3 regions of the Hydrogenophaga sp. L310 genome follow, and region 1 is predicted to be linked to each of the others. Evidence: predicted binding sites of a transcription regulator. Region 1 holds the regulator's gene; each other region holds the start of a gene.
What was found. Region 1 encodes sigma-54, which starts transcription at its own class of promoters, with help from an activator protein. Its sites were predicted from a motif close to TGGCANGNAANCTGCTTT; they were not measured.
Positions count from the first base shown of each region.

Region 2: the regulator sigma-54 is predicted to act here: its motif matches at 4,823-4,840, upstream of pqqA (pyrroloquinoline quinone precursor peptide PqqA).
Region 3: the regulator sigma-54 is predicted to act here: its motif matches at 3,603-3,620, upstream of AC0GNO_RS05160 (CmpA/NrtA family ABC transporter substrate-binding protein).

Region 1 is NZ_JBVPZA010000007.1:196,805-202,491, forward strand. It holds gene AC0GNO_RS13910 (SPOR domain-containing protein) at 1-360, shown strand, start outside; gene AC0GNO_RS13915 (thiol:disulfide interchange protein DsbA/DsbL) at 426-1,064, shown strand; gene lptA (lipopolysaccharide transport periplasmic protein LptA) at 1,204-1,839, shown strand; gene lptB (LPS export ABC transporter ATP-binding protein) at 1,845-2,621, shown strand; gene rpoN (RNA polymerase factor sigma-54) at 2,815-4,464, shown strand; gene AC0GNO_RS13935 (THUMP domain-containing class I SAM-dependent RNA methyltransferase) at 4,461-5,687, shown strand, end outside.
Region 2 is NZ_JBVPZA010000024.1:21,735-27,421, forward strand. It holds gene AC0GNO_RS22675 (hypothetical protein) at 1-486, opposite strand, end outside; gene AC0GNO_RS22680 (hypothetical protein) at 461-1,240, opposite strand; gene pqqE (pyrroloquinoline quinone biosynthesis protein PqqE) at 1,237-2,394, opposite strand; gene pqqD (pyrroloquinoline quinone biosynthesis peptide chaperone PqqD) at 2,378-2,650, opposite strand; gene pqqC (pyrroloquinoline-quinone synthase PqqC) at 2,641-3,372, opposite strand; gene pqqB (pyrroloquinoline quinone biosynthesis protein PqqB) at 3,498-4,415, opposite strand; gene pqqA (pyrroloquinoline quinone precursor peptide PqqA) at 4,666-4,740, opposite strand; gene AC0GNO_RS22710 (alpha/beta fold hydrolase) at 4,942-5,687, shown strand, end outside.
Region 3 is NZ_JBVPZA010000002.1:302,100-307,786, reverse strand. It holds gene AC0GNO_RS05175 (cytochrome D1 domain-containing protein) at 1-936, opposite strand, end outside; gene cobA (uroporphyrinogen-III C-methyltransferase) at 1,148-2,002, shown strand; gene AC0GNO_RS05165 (nitrate- and nitrite sensing domain-containing protein) at 2,122-3,414, shown strand; gene AC0GNO_RS05160 (CmpA/NrtA family ABC transporter substrate-binding protein) at 3,779-5,056, shown strand; gene ntrB (nitrate ABC transporter permease) at 5,187-5,687, shown strand, end outside.

The DNA.
Region 1 (5,687 bases):
GACAAGACCGCCGCCCGGCAACCAGAGCCGACGCAGGCCGATCCCCTGGGCGACCTGATGCGGGCGCGCACCGGCGCGGTCAAGGGGGCCGAACCGTCGGACAGTGCGTCGGTGCCGGCCGATCCTTTCACTTACTTCGTGCAGGCGGGCGCGTTCCGCGCGCCCGAAGAAGCCGAAGCCCAGCGCGCCCGACTCGCCATGCTGGGCATGGCGGCCGACATCAGCGAACGGGAGCAGTCCGGGCGCCCCGTTTTCCGGGTGCGCGTCGGACCATTCAGCCAGAAAGCCATGGCCGACGCCACGCTGGAACAACTCGAAGTCAACGGGGTGGATGCCGCCCTGGTGCGCGTTCAGCGCTGAACCCATCCCGGAACTTTTCCCATGGCCTGTGAAACCAAGCAGGTCAACACAAGGAGTTTGATTCGATGCAACGCCGCGATCTATCCCGTTCTCTGCTGGCTGCCGGTGCCCTCGCTGCCAGTGGCCTGGGGCTCAGCCCCGCCTGGGCGCAGCGCGTCGGGTTCCAGGAGGGCAAGGACTTTGTCCGACTGAGCAAGCCGGTGCCGGTCAGCACGCCACCGGGGCAGGTGGAAGTGGTGGAGTTTTTTGCCTACTCCTGCATCCACTGTCACCATTTCGAGCCGCTGCTCGACGCCTGGATCAAGAAGCTGCCCGCCGATGTGAAGGTGCGCCGCGTGCCGGTGGCCTTCAACACGGCTTTTGTGCCCATGCAGCGCCTGTATTTCGCGCTGGAATCCATGGGCCTGGTCGATGCCCTGCACCAGAAGGTGTTCAAGGCTTTTCACGAAGAGCGCTTGCCGCTGACCACGGCGCCGGCCATCACCGCCTGGGTGGAGAAGCAGGGTGTTGACCGTGAAAAATTCACCGGTTTCTTCAACGGCAGTGCCATCAAGATGGCCGAGGCCGCCATCGGGCTGCAGAACGCTTATGACGTTGAAGGCACACCAGCGCTGGGTGTGGCGGGCCGTTTTTACATCGGTGGGCAGGGTCCGCGCACGATGCTGATTGCCGATTCACTCATTGCTGAAGCACGCAAAACCTGATCCCGGGTTCCCCGTGCCGCGAGCAAGACCCGCTGCAGGCGGGTCTTGTGCTTTTCGGGTCGGTTCATTGAGCGCTGGACGCCGACAAGTGGCCTTTGCACCGTTACAATGAATGCAAGATTTGTGCCCTATTAAAGCCATGCCCACACACCACCTTCCCCCCCCATGGATCCGCAGTCTCTTTGTCACGATGGCCGGTCTGGTGCTGGCAGGCGCGGCCCAGGCGGAGCTGGCCGACAAAGACAAGCCCATGAACATCGAGGCGGACTCGCTGCGCTACGAAGACACGCGGCAGACCAGCGTCTTCACCGGCAATGTCCTGATCACCAAGGGCACCATCGTCATGCGGGGCAGCAAGATGGACGTGCGCCAGGATCCGCAGGGCAACCAGTTTGGCGTGGTGACCGGCACGGCGGCAGCGCCTGGTTTCTTCCGCCAGAAGCGCGAAGGTCTGGACGAGTGGATCGAAGGCGAGGGTGAGCGCATCGAATACGACAGCAAGGCCCAGACCGTGGTGTTCACCGGCAGCGCCGTCTTGCGCCGCTACCGCGGCACCCAGCTGAACGACGAAAGTGTGGGCAACCAGATCACCTACAACAGCCTGACCGAGGTGTTCACCGTCAAGGGTGGACCCGCCAACCGCACGGCCGCCAACCCCTCGGGTCGCGTGCGTGCCATGCTCACGCCCATTCCCGATGCGGCGTCCCCGGCACCCGCCCCGACCGATCCTGCCAAGCTGCGACCCAGCACCGATCTCAACGAGAAGCAGAAGTGACGACCATGCTCATGGCCAGCACGCCTCAGGCGATGGCGGTGCGCAGCAGTCTGGAAGTCCGGGGTCTGAAGAAATCCTATGGCACCCGCACGGTGGTCAAGGATGTCTCGCTCAAGGTCGACAAAGGTGAAGTGGTCGGCCTGCTGGGCCCGAACGGCGCCGGCAAGACCACCTCGTTCTACATGATCGTGGGCCTGCTGCGTGCCGATGGCGGGCAGATCCTGCTCGACGGCCAGCGCATCGAAGGCTTGCCGATCCACCGCCGTGCCCGGCTGGGCCTGGGTTACCTGCCACAAGAGGCCTCGATCTTCCGCAAACTCACGGTGGCGCAGAACGTGCGCGCCGTTCTGGAGCTGCAGCACGATGTGGATGGCAAACCCCTGACCGAAGCAGAAATCGGCAGCCGCCTCGATGAACTGCTCAAGGACCTGCGGGTGGACCATCTGCGCGATTCGCCGGCGCCCGCCCTTTCCGGGGGCGAGCGGCGCCGGGTGGAAATCGCCCGGGCCCTGGCCACGCGCCCGCGCTTCATCCTGCTGGACGAACCCTTTGCCGGCATCGACCCGATTGCGGTTCTGGAGATCCAGCACATCATCGGTTTTCTGAAGTCCAGGGGCATCGGTGTGCTGATCACCGATCACAACGTGCGCGAAACCCTGGGCATCTGCGACCACGCCTACATCATCAGCGACGGCCATGTTCTGGCCAGCGGTCCCACCGCAGAGATCGTGGAAAACGCCGAAGTACGCCGTGTGTACCTGGGCGAGAACTTCCGCATGTGAACATGACCGCCACGCTCGTCATTGCATGTACTTCGCGGCCCCCCGAGGGGGTTGATTCGCCTTGGGGCGGCCCGGCGGCGTCTTGTGGCCCCCACGCCTTGCCGCTGCGCGGCGCGCTGCCCCCCAAGGGGGTTGATTCGCCTTGGGGCGGCCCGGCGGCGAATCTCCGTTTCCCACTGCTGTACGCCCAGGCATGAAGCAAGGCCTCTCCCTGCGTGTATCGCAGCACCTGGCGCTCACGCCCCAGTTGCAGCAATCGATCCGCCTGCTGCAACTCTCCACGCTGGAAATGGCGCAGGAGGTCGAGCAGATGCTCGACGAAAACCCGTTTCTGGAGCGCACGGAAGAGATCGCCGAGCGCGAGGCTTTCGGTCTGGAGCAGGTCGATGCGCCGGTGAGCGCCGGCGAACAGATCGCCGATGCCGCGCTGCCGGTGGCCGACGCCGTGGCCGCCCCCGCCGAATTTGACGGCCCGCTGCCTGACCGCGTCAGCAGCACGTCCGACGCGCCCGCCGACAGCGGCTCAGGCGACGAGATCGAAAGCCGGCTCGACGGGGCCACCCCGGTGGAAGAAAGCTGGGAAGGCGACGGCACGGTCGAGATGGCGCCTGACGACAGCGAATGGGGCGGCGACGCACCGGCGCGCAACAGCGGCTCCGGTGGCGACGACGAAACCGCCAGCGCAGCCGACCTGGCCCGCAGTCCCGTCAGCCTCCAGGACCACCTGCACGAGCAGGCCCGCTGCCTGCGGCTGAGCGACGAGGACGCGGCGGCGCTGTATTTCCTCATCGAATCGCTCAACGACGATGCCTACCTCGAAGACGACATGGCCGAGCTCGCCCTGGACTTCTGGCGGCTCATGCACGGCCGCGAGGCCACCTCGCCTGCCATCGAAGAGCTGGAGGCCGTCGAAGCGCAGCTGCGCATGGCCCTGGGCTGGCTGCAGCACATGGAGCCCACCGGCGTGGGTGCGCGCAACCTCGGCGAATGCCTGCGCCTGCAGATCGAAGAGCTGCGCAACACCCCCGAAGCGCGCGCGGCGCTGGCCATCTGCAACCAGTCGATGGAGCTGGTGGCCAAACGCGACATCAAGCGTCTGTGCGCCCTGTGCGGCATCGACGACGAAACGGCGCGCGCCGCGCTGGGTGTCATCGCGCGGCTTGAACCCAAACCCGGGCGCCGTTTCATCGATGTGGAGCGCAACGTGGTCGTGCCCGACGTCATCGTCACACGCGCCGGCCGGGGCTTCAAGGTCATCCTGAATCCCGACGTGATGCCGCGCCTGCGCGTGCACGACGTGTACGCCAACGCCATGCGGCAAAACCGCGGCGGTCGCGACAACGGCGGCGAAGCCGGCCACGCCGCCATGCAGCAGCGCCTGCAGGAAGCGCGCTGGTTCATCAAGAACATCCAGCAGCGTTTCGACACCATCCTGCGCGTATCGAGTGCCATCGTCGAGCGCCAGCGCAACTTCTTCATGCACGGCGAACTCGCCATGCGCCCGCTGGTGCTGCGCGAGATCGCCGACGAGCTGGGCCTGCACGAGTCCACCATCAGCCGCGTGACCACCGCCAAGTACATGGCCACGCCGTTCGGCACCTACGAGCTCAAGTACTTCTTCGGCTCTTCGCTCGGCACCGAAACCGGCGGCAACGCGTCGAGCACCGCGGTGCGCGCCCTGCTCAAACAGTTCATCGCCTCCGAAGAGCCCAAGAAACCGCTGTCCGACAACCAGCTCTCCGACCTGCTCAAGGAGCAGGGCATCGAGTGCGCGCGCCGCACCGTGGCCAAGTACCGCGAGGCACTTCGCATCGCACCGGCCAACCTTAGAAAAAGCCTGTGAATCAATTGAAGTTGTTTCTCCCCTGTGCGGCCGGCGTGGAGGACATGCTCGCCGACGAGGTGCAGCGCATCACCAACGAACCGCTGGCCTTCAAGGCCCGCGGCGGTGTGGGCATCAAGGCCTCGTGGCGCGACGCCATGCGCCTGAACCTGTACAGCCGCCTGAGCCAGCGCGTGCTGGTGCAGCTCTGGCACGGTGGTTACCGCGGCGAGCAGGACCTGTACAACGCAGCCAGCGAGATCGCCTGGGAAATCTGGTTCACGCCGCAGCAGACCATCAAGGTCGAGATCACCGCGCAGCACAGCCCGCTGACCAGCCTCAACTTCGCCGCACTGAAGATCAAGGACGCGATCTGTGATCGCTTCCGCGACAAGCGCGGCGAACGCCCCAGCGTGGACACCACCTGGCCCGACGTGCGCATCTACGCCCACGTCACCACCGAAGAACTCACGCTCTACATCGACACCTCGGGTGAGCCGCTGTTCAAGCGAGGCTGGCGTGAAGACAAGGGCGATGCACCGCTGAAGGAAACGCTGGCCGCGGCCATGATCGCCGCCACCGGCTGGAACGGCGGCGAAGCCGAAACGCTGGACGCCATCACCCCGCTGTACGACCCCTGCTGCGGCAGCGGTACGGTGGTGATCGAGGCCGCGCAGATCGCGCTCAACATCCCGCCCGGGATGCTGCGCCGCTTCGCGTTTGAAAAAATGCTGCCGTTCCAGCAGCATGTGTGGCACGCCATCCAGGACGAAGCCGAACGCGACATGCGCCCTTGGCCCGAAGGCCATGCGCCCATCGTCTTCGGCAGCGACGTCTCGTTCCGCATGGTCGATTTCGCGCAGCGCAACGCCGAGCGCGCGGGCGTGGCCCACGCCATTGAACTGCGCGGCGGCGACGCCCTGCAGCGTATGCCGCCCACCCAGAAACCCGGTGTGATGCTGCTCAACCCGCCCTACGGCGAGCGCATCGCCGCGGCCGGTGTGGCTGGAGAAAACGCCAGTGCCCGCGCCCAGCGCATGGAGCCGCGCGCCCCCCGCACCGGCGCGGCCGGCAAGGCTGCGCCCCCCGCGCCCGGCCTGGGCCGCGAGAGCGCGCAGATGGCCGACGGCGGCGACGGCAGCGAGTTCTTCCAGCAGCTCGCGGCCCACTGGAAAAGCCACTACGCCGGCTGGAGCGCCTGGTTGCTCACGCCCGACCTGAAGCTGCCCGGCAAGATGCGCTTC
Region 2 (5,687 bases), on a different contig from region 1:
GGTGTAGACGATCTCGGCCTGCGGGTTGACCTTCACCACCGCGACCGACACGTCCACCGGCAGCTTGTCCTTGCTCTCGTAGTAGTGCGCGTTCACCACGTATTCGCCCGGCACCAGGCCGCGCAGGGTGACGATCTCCTGGCGGATCGGGCTGGTGATCTCACGGCCGTTGACGATGACGCTGTTGTTCTTGGCGCCGCGGTCGTCGCGGTCCAGGTGCAGCATGCCGGCGTCGCGCTGGCGGAACCACAGCGTCTTGCCGCCGGGTTCGAGCACCCAGGCGTCGACGTCGTTGGGGTTGTTGTCGGGCCAGGACACCGTGACGATGAACTCGGCCTTGGCCGGGATGTCGCCGGCCTTGCGGGCCTTGGGGTTGAACGAGAGGATGGCGATGACGAACAGGAAGACGAAGGCGATCAACATGTTGAACAACATGTCGTAGAACGGATCGGTCTCGGTGTCACGGACCGCTCGGCCGATCGCCATGGGGCGGCTCCTGCAGTGGGGTGGCGGGCGGCGCGAGGCCGGCGGCCAGGGTGTCGGCCACGAGGGCGTCGGCAAAGCGGTCGAGGCGCATGAGCTGCAGGCCGAGCAGGATGTTGCCGGTGAGGCCGGTGACGGTGGTGAGCAGCGCGATGCCCAGGCCACCGGTGAGGTTCTTGAGCAACTGCGACGACTGGCTGGCGTCGAAGCTGTCCATCTGCCCGAGCTGCAGCGCGAGGATGGAAAAGCCGATCACCTTGCCCAGCAGGCCCAGCTTGAGCTGGATGCCGTTGAGCCACCAGGCCATTTCGTGCGGGCCGTGGGCGCGCTCGCCCAGCACCTGCAGCCAGATGGAATGGTCGGCGCCGGGCAGTGCGCAGCCCTGGTGGTATTCGGCGCTCCAGCCGGTGGGCTCTCTGAGGCTGGAGGCAGCGAGCCGCGCGTCGAGCCGCTGGCGCTGCTGGCCCAGCACCCAGGCGCGCTTGCCTGCCCAGATCGAGCAACCGGTGAACAGCAGCACGATGGTGACGGTGAGCCCCGTCGGGTCGGCGTCGATCAGCCGGTGCCAGGCGCCGGCCTGCCACAGCAGCAGGGCGCCAAACACCAGCAGGCCCATGTAGGCCAGCCAGAGCAGGAACAGACCGTGCTCCATGCGTTCCAGCGCGAGCGGACTGTGGCGCGCGCCCGGAATGCGGCTCGCCAACGCTGCACCGAGCATGCGGTGGTGCGGGGCGCCCGCGGGGGTGGGTGGGCTCATGCGTTGGGTTCGGCGTGCAACAACCGGGATTCGGCGTCGCTGCGGAACACGATCGGGATGCTGCGTCGCGTGGGCGCCTGCTTCACCAGTTGCACCACTTTTTCGTGGTGCGGCGATTTGCTGCACACCGGATCGGCCTCGGTGGCGTCGCCGGTGATCAGGAAAGCCTGGCAGCGGCAGCCGCCAAAGTCCTTGTGGCGCTCGTCGCAGGTGCGGCAGGGGGCCTTCATCCAGCTGTCGCCACGGAAGGCGTTGAAGGCGTTGCTGCGTTGCCAGATCTCGGCGATGGACGTGTCTTTCACGTTGGGCAGTTGCAGGCCGGGCAGGTCGCGCGCGTTGTGGCAGGGCATGGCCAGGCCGTCGGGCGCGATGGAGAGGAACACCGAGCCCCAGCCGTTCATGCAGGCCTTGGGTCGCTCCTCAAAGTAGTCGGGCACCACGAACAGCACGCGGGTCCTGGGGCCGGTCTTGCCTTCCTGCTCGGCGCGGAAGGCGTTGACCACGGCCTCGGCCTCCACGAGCTCTTCGCGCGTGGGCATCAGGTGGTCGCGGTTGATCCAGGCCCAGCCGTAGTACTGCGTGTTGGCGAGTTCCAGGTACTCGGCTTCGAGCGCCACGGCCATTTCGATGATCTTGCCCACGTGCGGCAGGTTGTGCCGGTGCAGCACGCAGTTCATCACCATCGGCCAGTCGTGTTGCTTGATGAGCCTGGCCACGCGCTGCTTGAGCTCGAAGGTCTTGGTGTGGCTCAGAAAATCGTTCATCTCCTTGGTGGAGTCCTGGAACGAGAGTTGAACGTGGTCGAGCCCGGCGTCTTTCAGCTTCTGCGCGCGAGTCGGCGTGAGGCCCACGCCGGAGGTGATGAGGTTGGTGTAGTAGCCCAGGCGGTGGGCTTCCTGCACCAGTTCTTCCAGGTCGTCGCGCAGCAGCGGCTCACCACCCGAAAAACCGAGCTGCGCCGCGCCCAGCTTGCGCGCCTGCTGCATCACGTCCACCCACTGCGCGGTGCTCATCTCGTCGTTGATGCGCGCGTGTTGCGTGGGGTTGTAGCAAAACACGCAGTGCAGCGGGCACTTGTAGGTGAGCTCGGCCAACAGCCACAGGGGCTGGCCGATCACGGGTGCGGTGCCGGTGGGTTCAGTCGATCCAGCCACGGCGTTGTCCTTCTTCGAGCAAGTTGCGGACTTCGGGTTCCAGGCCCTGAGCGTTGAAGGCGGTCTCCAGTTCGGAAACGATCCCTTGCAAGGTGCGCTCGCCGTCGCATCGTTGCAGGATCTCAGCCGCAGAAGGGTTGAGCTGCACCATGCCCTCGGGATACAGCAGCACCCAGCGGCTCTGCGCTTCTTCGTATTGCAGGCGGAAGCGGCGCGAGAGCTTGGGGCGCTCGGGCAGGGTGGCTGTCATTGACATGCCTTTTCAATCGCATCCAGCATGGTCCACAGAATGTCCAGCTTGAACTGCAGGATGTCCAGCGCATGGTGCTGCGCTTCACGGGTATTGAAGTGCGACAGCGTGACCTGCAGGCCGTGTTCCACGTCGCGGGTGGCGAGCGGGATGCGGCTGCGGAAATAGGCCAGGCCGCTGGCCTCGATCCAGGGGTAGTGCGTGGGCCAGGTGGCGAGGCGGTCCTTGTGGATCTGCGGCGCAAACATTTCGGTGAGCGAGGAGCACACGGCTTCCTGCCACGGCGCCTTGGCCGCGAAGTTCACGTACGCATCGCAGGCGAAGCGCACCGCGGGCGCAACGCCCTGCAAAGACCACAGGTCTTCGCGCGAGATGCCGACCGCTTCACCCAGGCGCATCCAGGCCTCGATACCGCCCGCGGACGAGCCCTCGTAGTCGCCGTGGCCGTCGTGGTCCAGGATGCGCTCGATCCACAGCCTGCGGTGCGCGCGGTCGGGCATGTTGGCAAGGATGGCGGCGTCCTTGCGCGGGATGCAGATCTGGTAATAAAAGCGGTTGGCCACCCAGCAGCGGATCTCGTCGGGCATGCAGCCGCCCGATTTCATGCGCACGTTGAAGGGGTGGTGAATGTGGTAGCTGCGGCCCTTGTCGCGCAGCTGGGCCTCGAACGCATCAGGGCTCCAGGCGGGCAGGTGGCTGTGATTGCGGATGGCTTGAGCGATTTCCATGATCAGATTTCTATGCAAACGGGTTGATCAAGCGATGCCTTGCCCAGCGCACACCGTGGAACCGGCTTTGCCGGGCCACTGGTGTGGTCCCCCTGGAGGGGGAAGACGCGAAGCGGCGCAGGGGGTCATAGGTCAATGCTCATGCCGTCAAAAGCCACCTCGATGCCGTGCGCGGTGAGTTCGGCGCGTTCGTCGGAGTCTTCCACCAGCATGGGGTTGGTGTTGTTGATGTGGATGAGGATCTTGCGGGTGCCGGCGGGCAGGCGGTCGAGCTGTTCAATCATGCCGCCCGGGCCGCTCTGCGGCAGGTGGCCCATGTCGAGCGCGGCCTTGGCCGAGAGGCCCAGGCGCTGCATTTCGTCGTGGGTCCAGAAGGTGCCGTCGATCAGCACCACGGCGCAGCCGCTCATGAGCTCGATCAGCGCGGGCGTGACCTCCGCCAGGCCCGGCGCGTAGAACGCGCGCTGCCCGGTGGCGGGGTTGGTGATCAGCAGGCCGATGTTGTCACCGGGGCGCGGGTTGCCGCGGAACGGTGAATACGGCGGTGGCTTGGACGAGAGCGACACGGTCTGCACCTGCAGACCTGGCAGGCCGGGCACGTTCACCGTGCTGCCGTCGATGGGCAGCTCCTGGCGTTGCACGCCGCAGTAGTGCGACAGGATGCCGGTGATCGGGAAGCCGCTGGAGATGTCGGAGAACACCTCGGGCGTGGCGAGCAGGGGCAGCGGTGTCTGGCGTTCGCGCAGCATCAGCAGGCCGGTGACGTGGTCGATCTGCGCGTCCATCAGCAGCACAGCGGCGATGCCGCTGTCGCGGATGGAGCGGGCCGGCTGCAGCTCGGGCGCTTCCCGGATCTGGGTCAGGATGTCGGGCGAGGCGTTGACCAGCAGCCAGTCGCTGCCGTCGGCGCTGATGGCGATGGACGACTGTGTGCGCGCATGCGCCTTGAGCGTGCCACGGCGAAAGCCGTCGCAGTTGGGGCAGTTGCAGTTCCATTGCGGGAAGCCTCCGCCGGCCGATGAGCCGAGAACCCGGATGCGCATGGTCGAGCCTGTTGGTCGTTGGGGGTGGGGTGAAGAAAAAAGCGCACGGAGGTGGGGCCGTGCGCTTTCGGGTCAGAGGCTGAGCGTCCTTTGGGCGTGCCCGAGCAACGCGCCAAAACGTGCCCGATCAAGGCGCAAAGCACAGCCGTAGCTTGAGCTACGGCGCGCATTTGCAACGCCGAGCGGGTGCGTTCTGGTGAGGTGAGCGGGTATGAGCAAAGGGTGCTCAGCCTCTTAGAGCCGCCGCGTTTCAGCGGTTGGCGATGTACATCGTGATTTCAAAACCGAAACGCAGGTCGGTGAAGGCGGGGGTGGTCCATTGCATAGTCTGTCTCCGGTAGGTGGGTTGGCATGAAACATGTCTGCTAACTTGTCAGCACCACTGCACCTCAAGTTGCACCCCATGAACAGCAATATCGATGCCACGAAAGACCAACCTAGGGATACCCCTGAGGCGGCGCTTTCCGCGCGTCGGCGCAGCGCCTGGCCGTCGCCGGCCTACCTGTCTGTTGGACGCGGACACCGCATGGCATTTCGCACCGTGGGCAACCCAGATGGCGAGCCCTGGCTGCTGGTGCACGGTGGCCCCGGCAGCAGTTGCCAGCCGGGCATGCTCGCGCCGCTGGACCTGTCGCGCCAGTGGGCGATCGCGCCCGACCAGCGCGGCTGCGGAGCGAGCCGCCCCAGAGGGAAAACCGCGGCCAGCACCACCCACGCGCTGGTGGCCGACATGGAGTTGTTGCGGCAACATCTGGGCATTCAACGCTGGTCGCTGCTGGCGGGTTCGTGGGGCACCGTGGTGGCGCTGGCCTATGCACGAGCACACCCGCAGCGGGTGCAGCGCCTGGTGTTGCGCGGTGCGTTTGCGCTCAGCCGGCGCGAGGTGGGCGGGCTGTTGCAGCCGTCACGCCGGGTGCTACAAGCCCTCGGCCGCGAGGCCGCCTGGCCCGCCGCGCCGGGTGTGTCACTGTCCGCGGTGCTGGCCCGGCTGAGACAACTGCTTCAAAGTGGAACACCCGGTGTTGCAGGCCTGCGCGTGTCGCGGCGCTGGGCCTTGCTGGAGACGGCCTGCGTTTCGAACGGCATGCGCCGCGCGCTGCGGCGGGCGGTGACGCAGGCAACGGCTGCCCAGGCCGCCGCGATCCGGCGCGACTGGGCCGCGTTGCGGCGCCGGCAACGGAAGGCACAGGCCAGCCGACACCGCCACACCGCGCAGCCGCCGGATCGGGCGGCGCTGCACAAATTCCGCATCCAGGCGCACTACCTGCAGCA
Region 3 (5,687 bases), on a different contig from region 1:
GGCCACGCGCGGCTCGGGGTGGTACTCCTGCTTGTCCACCGTCACGCCGCGGGTCGAGACGATCTTCAGCGGCTCCAGCGTGTCGCCGTTCATGATCACGAATTGCGGCGGCCAGTACGAACCGGCAATGGCGTACTTGTCTTCGAAGCCCTTGTACTTGCTGGTTTCCACCGAGCGCGCTTCGAGGCCGGTGCGGATCTCGGCCACGTTGTCGGGGGTCGCCATCCAGAGGTCGATCATGTTGATCTTGGCGTCGCGCCCGATCACGAACAGGTAGCGCCCGGACGCCGAGGTGCGCGAGATGTGCACCGCGTAGCCGGTCTTGACGATGTTGATGATCTTCTTGGTGTCGCCGTCGATCAGCGCCACTTCACCGGTGTCGCGCAGCGTGGTGCTGAAGATGTTGGCGATGTTGTAGTTGTTCATCTTCCTGGTGGGCCGCTTCTCGGGCGGCACGATCACCTTCCATGTCGCCTTCATCTCCTCCATGCCGAACTCGGGTGGGGTCGGTGGCTCGTGCTGGATGTAGCGCGCCATCATGTCCACTTCCTTATCGGTCATCTCGCCGCTGGTCTGCCAGTTCGGCATGCCGGCCGGCGAGCCGTAGGCGATGAAGACCTTCAGGTAGTCGGTGCCCTTGCCGACCGTGATGTCGGGTGTGAGTGCCTTGCCGGTGGCGCCCTTGCGCAGCACGCCGTGGCAGCCGGCGCAACGCTCGAAATACACCTTGCGCGCCACATCGAACTCGGCCTGCGTCATGGGCGGCGCCTTCGGGTTCACGCTCTGCACCATGGGCTCGTCGCCGATGGGCGAGCTGCCCGCCTGGTAATTCGATTCCGGCTGACTGAGGTGCTTCTTGTCCTGGGCGTGCAGGCCGCCGGCAACCAGCATGGCCGCCATCGCGAGCGAGCTCAGGATGATCTTGGTGGGTTTCATGGGTTTTCTCTCTCCGTCTTGGATCAGCTGTGGATGTGGCCCTCTGCCCTCCCGGGGTGTCAGACCCGCTCGCCTGGCTGCTGTCCATCGCCGGTCAACGAGCTGCGCCCATCGTCGGGCGGCGCGTGGGCCCTGTCCTTGAACCAGTTCAAGGACGTTGGCTTTCTGCCTGACAACAATGAACGCCAGACAACACCCAGGAGAGAGCCCCATGAGCGTGATGGAACACAGCCACTGGCTGGCGCCCGGCTGGCCCGGGGACGGCACGGCAACGGACGACCGCCCACCCGGCCTGGTGACCCTGGTGGGCGCCGGCCCAGGCGACCCCGAACTGCTCACCCTGAAAGCGGTGAAGGCCCTGCAGGCTGCGAAACTGGTGCTTTACGACCACCTGGTGAGCCCGGCCGTGCTCGACTTCCTGCCGCCCGGTGCCGACCGCGTGTATGTGGGCAAGGAATCGTCGCGCCACACCCTGCCCCAGGCCTCGATCATCGAACTCATGCTGCGGCTCGCGCGCAGCGGGCGCGCGGTGCTGCGCCTCAAGGGCGGCGACGGCTACATCTTTGGCCGCGGCGGCGAAGAAGCCCAGGCGCTGGCAGCGGCCGGCATCCCCTTCACCGTCGTGCCCGGGCTCACCGCCGCGCAGGGCGCGGCCGCGTCGGTGGGCATACCGCTGACCCACCGCGACCACGCCTGTGCGCTGGTGCTGGCCACCGGCCACACGCGCGACGAGCGCGGCCTCGACATGGACTGGCCCATGCTCGCGCGCCCGCGCCAGACCGTGGTGCTCTACATGGGCGTGAACAACCTGCCCGAGATCTGCCGCCAGCTGATCGCCCACGGCCTGCCGGGCGACACACCGGCGGCGCTGGTGGAAAAGGCCACCCTGCCCGACGAGCGCTGCATCACCGGCACCCTGGCCGATCTGCCCCAGCTGGCGCTGAGCCACGGCGTGAAGCCCCCGGCCCTGATCATGGTGGGCGGCGTGGTGGGCCTGCGCGCGCAGCTGATGCCGGATGCCGCGCTGGCCCGGATCCCACGCGAAAGCGAAGCCGCCCAGGCCTGACACCGCAGGCACCCCGGCCTGCGGGACCATCGGATACTGTCCGGGCCTGGCAGCCCGGCTCGCGCTGAAAGCCGCGCCTCTGCGGCGAACGGCACAGTTATTGCTGATCCGATTCCAGCATGACCCCCTCCGCCCTGCCCCTCAAATCGGGCCTGAACTTCCTCATCGCCGCCAAGCGCTGCGAGATCGACGCGCTGCGTCAGCTCGCCCTCACCAGCGCGCTGGTGAACGTGACCGGCCGGCTGGTGCATGGCCTGCAGCGCGAGCGCGGCCTGTCCAACCTGTTCCTCGGCTCACAGGGCACCCGCTTTGCCGAACCACGCCAGCAGCAGATCGCCGAATGCCGGGCCACCGAAGCCGAGCTGCGCTGCTGCTTTGACAGCCTCGACACCCAGGCCGCCCACCTCGGCCACGGCGCGCGCCTGTTCAGCCGCATCGCCTACGTGCTGCACGGGCTCGACGCCCTGCCCGCCCTGCGCGAGCGCATCGACACCCAGGCCTGGACGGCGCGCGAAACCACCGAAGCCTACGTGCGCCTGATCGCCGGCCTGATCGCGGTGGTGTTCGAGGCAGCCGACAGCGCCAGCGACCCCGCCATCTCGCGCCATCTGGTGGCGCTGTTCAACTTCATGCAGGGCAAGGAGTTCGCCGGCCAGGAGCGCGCTGCCGGCTCGGCCTTGTATGCCAGCGGCCGTGCCGACAGCGCCGGGCAGCAGCGCCTGCTGCACCTGATCGACTCGCAGGAGCGTTGCCTGCAGGTGTTCAAGGAATTCGCCAGCGACGAACTCGCCACGCTCTGGGCCACCGCCGACCAGGACACCGTGGCCGCCCGGGCCGAACTCGAGCGCATGCGCCGCGTGCTCTGCACCGCCGCCGACGGCAGCCCGCTCGACGCCAACCAGAGCCAGCCCTGGTTCAACTGCTGCAGCCTGCGCATGGACCGCATGAAGACGGTCGAGGACCGGCTCGCCGACAGCCTGCAGCGCCTGTGCGAGCACAAGACCCAGGCCGCCCTGGCCGAGCTGAAGGCCTTCGAGGGCATCCACCCGGCCGCCGTGCAACCCGAAGACGCGCTCTCGTTCTTCCACGACCCGGTGCCCGACCACGTGAGCGGCCCCGGCCCGGCGCAGGGCTATGGCGTGCAGCTCGACCGCTCGATCCTCGATCTGGTGCAGGACCAGTCGCGCCGCCTGCAGGCCGTCAGCGACGAGCTCGACACCGTGCGCGCCAGCCTCAACGAACGCAAGCTGGTCGAACGCGCCAAGGGCCTGCTGATGGCACACCGCAACCTGAGCGAGGCCGAGGCCCACAAGACCCTGCGCCAGATGGCCATGAACCAGAACCGCCGCCTCATCGACGTGGCCGAAGCGGTGCTGTCCATGGCCGAGGTGCTGCCCGATCGGCGGCGCTGAGCCACACGCCGTGCTGCAGCGCACAAAACCCGTGCCGCACCCCGCCGGTGCACCAAGCTGAGGCCCCCAACGCACCGGAATTTCACCGCGCTGGCGGCCGATCCGACACCAGCCACGTGCCCTGAAAAGCCATTTTGTCCTTGAATAACAAGCTTCTTCGGGTTCCGACACGGTAGATGCCTTTCATCTGGCACGGTCCCTGCTTGATAAAACGCAAAGGGTGAGCGCCAATGGCGGCGCGATCCCGAAGTCTCCCGAGACACACAGGACAACGGCGTCCATTTCAAGCCCGCACCAAGCTGGGCTGGAAATGGGCGCCGTTTTGTTTTTGGCCACCGCTTTTTTCATCAGCAAGGAGTTGGACATGACCGCCAGCAGCACCACCCCCACCGTGGCGACCGTGCCCGGGACACCGGCACAGGCCTCGCGCCGCGACTTCATCAAGAAGGGTGCGGCCACCGCCACCTTCTTCTCCACCCTGGGCCACAGCGGCGTCTGGGCCGCCGGCTCCGACGCCCCGGAGAAGACCGAGGTCAAGATCGGTTTCATTCCCCTGACCGACTGCGCCAGCGTGGTGATGGCTTCGGTGCTGGGCTTCGACAAGAAGTACGGCGTGAAGATCATCCCCAGCAAGGAAGCCAGCTGGGCCGGCGTGCGCGACAAGCTGGTCAACGGCGAGCTCGACTTCGCCCACGTGCTCTACGGCCTGGTCTACGGCGTGCACATGGGCACCGCCGGCCCCAAGAAAGACATGGCCGTGCTGATGAGCCTGAACAACAACGGCCAGGCCATCACGCTGAGCAAAGCACTGGCCGACAAGGGCGCCGTGGACGGCCCGTCGCTGGCCAAGTTCATGGCCGCCAACAAGCGCGACTACACCTTTGCCGGCACCTTCCCCACCGGCACGCACGCCATGTGGATGCACTACTGGCTGGCCGCCGCGGGCATCAACCCGATCTCGGGCGCCCGCCTGATCACCGTGCCTCCGCCGCAGATGGTGGCCAACATGCGCATCGGCAACATGGACGGCTTCTGCGTCGGCGAGCCCTGGAACCACCGCGCCATCATGGACGGCGTGGGCGTGACCGCCAACACCACGCAGGACATCTGGCGCGACCACCCCGAGAAGGTGCTGGGCACCACGGCCGAGTTCACCCAAAAGTACCCCAACACCACGCGCGCCGTGATGATGGCCGTGCTCGAAGCCAGCCGCTGGATCGACGCCGGCCTGCAGAACAAGATGAAGATGGCCGAGACCGTGGCGCAGAAGTCCTACATCAACACCGGTGTGGACGCGATCAACCAGCGCATCCTGGGCCGCTACCAGAACGGCATGGGCAAGACCTGGGACGACCCCAACCACATGAAGTTTTTCAACGACGGCAAGGTCAACTTCCCCTACCTGTCCGACGGCATGTGGTTCCTCACGCAGCACAAGCGCTGGGGTCTGATCAAGAGCCACCCCGACTACCTCGGCATCGCCAAGCAGATCAACCAGATCGATCTGTACAAGTCGGTCGCCAGCGCCATGGGCATCAGCGTGCCCAAGGACCCGATGCGCAGCAGCAAGCTGATGGACGGCATCGTGTGGGACGGCAAGGACCCCGCGAAGTACGCCGATGGCTTCAGTATCAAGGCGTAACCCCCCGCGCCGGCCTTCGGCCGTCACCCCCCAAGGGGGGCAACGCTGGCGGCCCGGCAAAGCCGGTTCCGCGGCGTTCTTGGATTGAAATCATCTCGCTCGTTGCATTGCACTGAAAGGACCCATGACCATGGTTTCCGCCGTTTTTCATTCACCGCTGGAGGCCATCGCGCCGCCCGCCACGTCCCATGCCAGCCCCATTGGAAAAGCCATGAGCCCACCCAAGACCGAAGCCCCCGCTGCACCCGCCGCGGTCAGCGCCCGGCCATCGGCCGCGAGCCGCGATTTCCGCGGTTTCTGGATGGCGGTGTTGCCGCCCGTGCTGGGTCTGGCCTGCCTGGTGCTGGTCTGGCAACTGATCGCCAGCACCGGCAACACCGGCATCCCCAAACCCCTGGAAACGTGGGCGCAGGCCGTCACGGTGTTTTCTGACCCGTTCTACAGCAACGGCCCCAACGACCAGGGCGTGGGCTGGAACGTGCTGGCTTCGCTGCAGCGCGTGGCCATCGGCTTCGGTCTGGCCGCAGCGGTCGGCATTCCCGCCGGCTTCGCCATCGGGCGTTTCGAGTTTCTGAGCCGCATGTTCAACCCGCTCATCAGCCTGCTGCGCCCGGTCTCGCCGCTGGCCTGG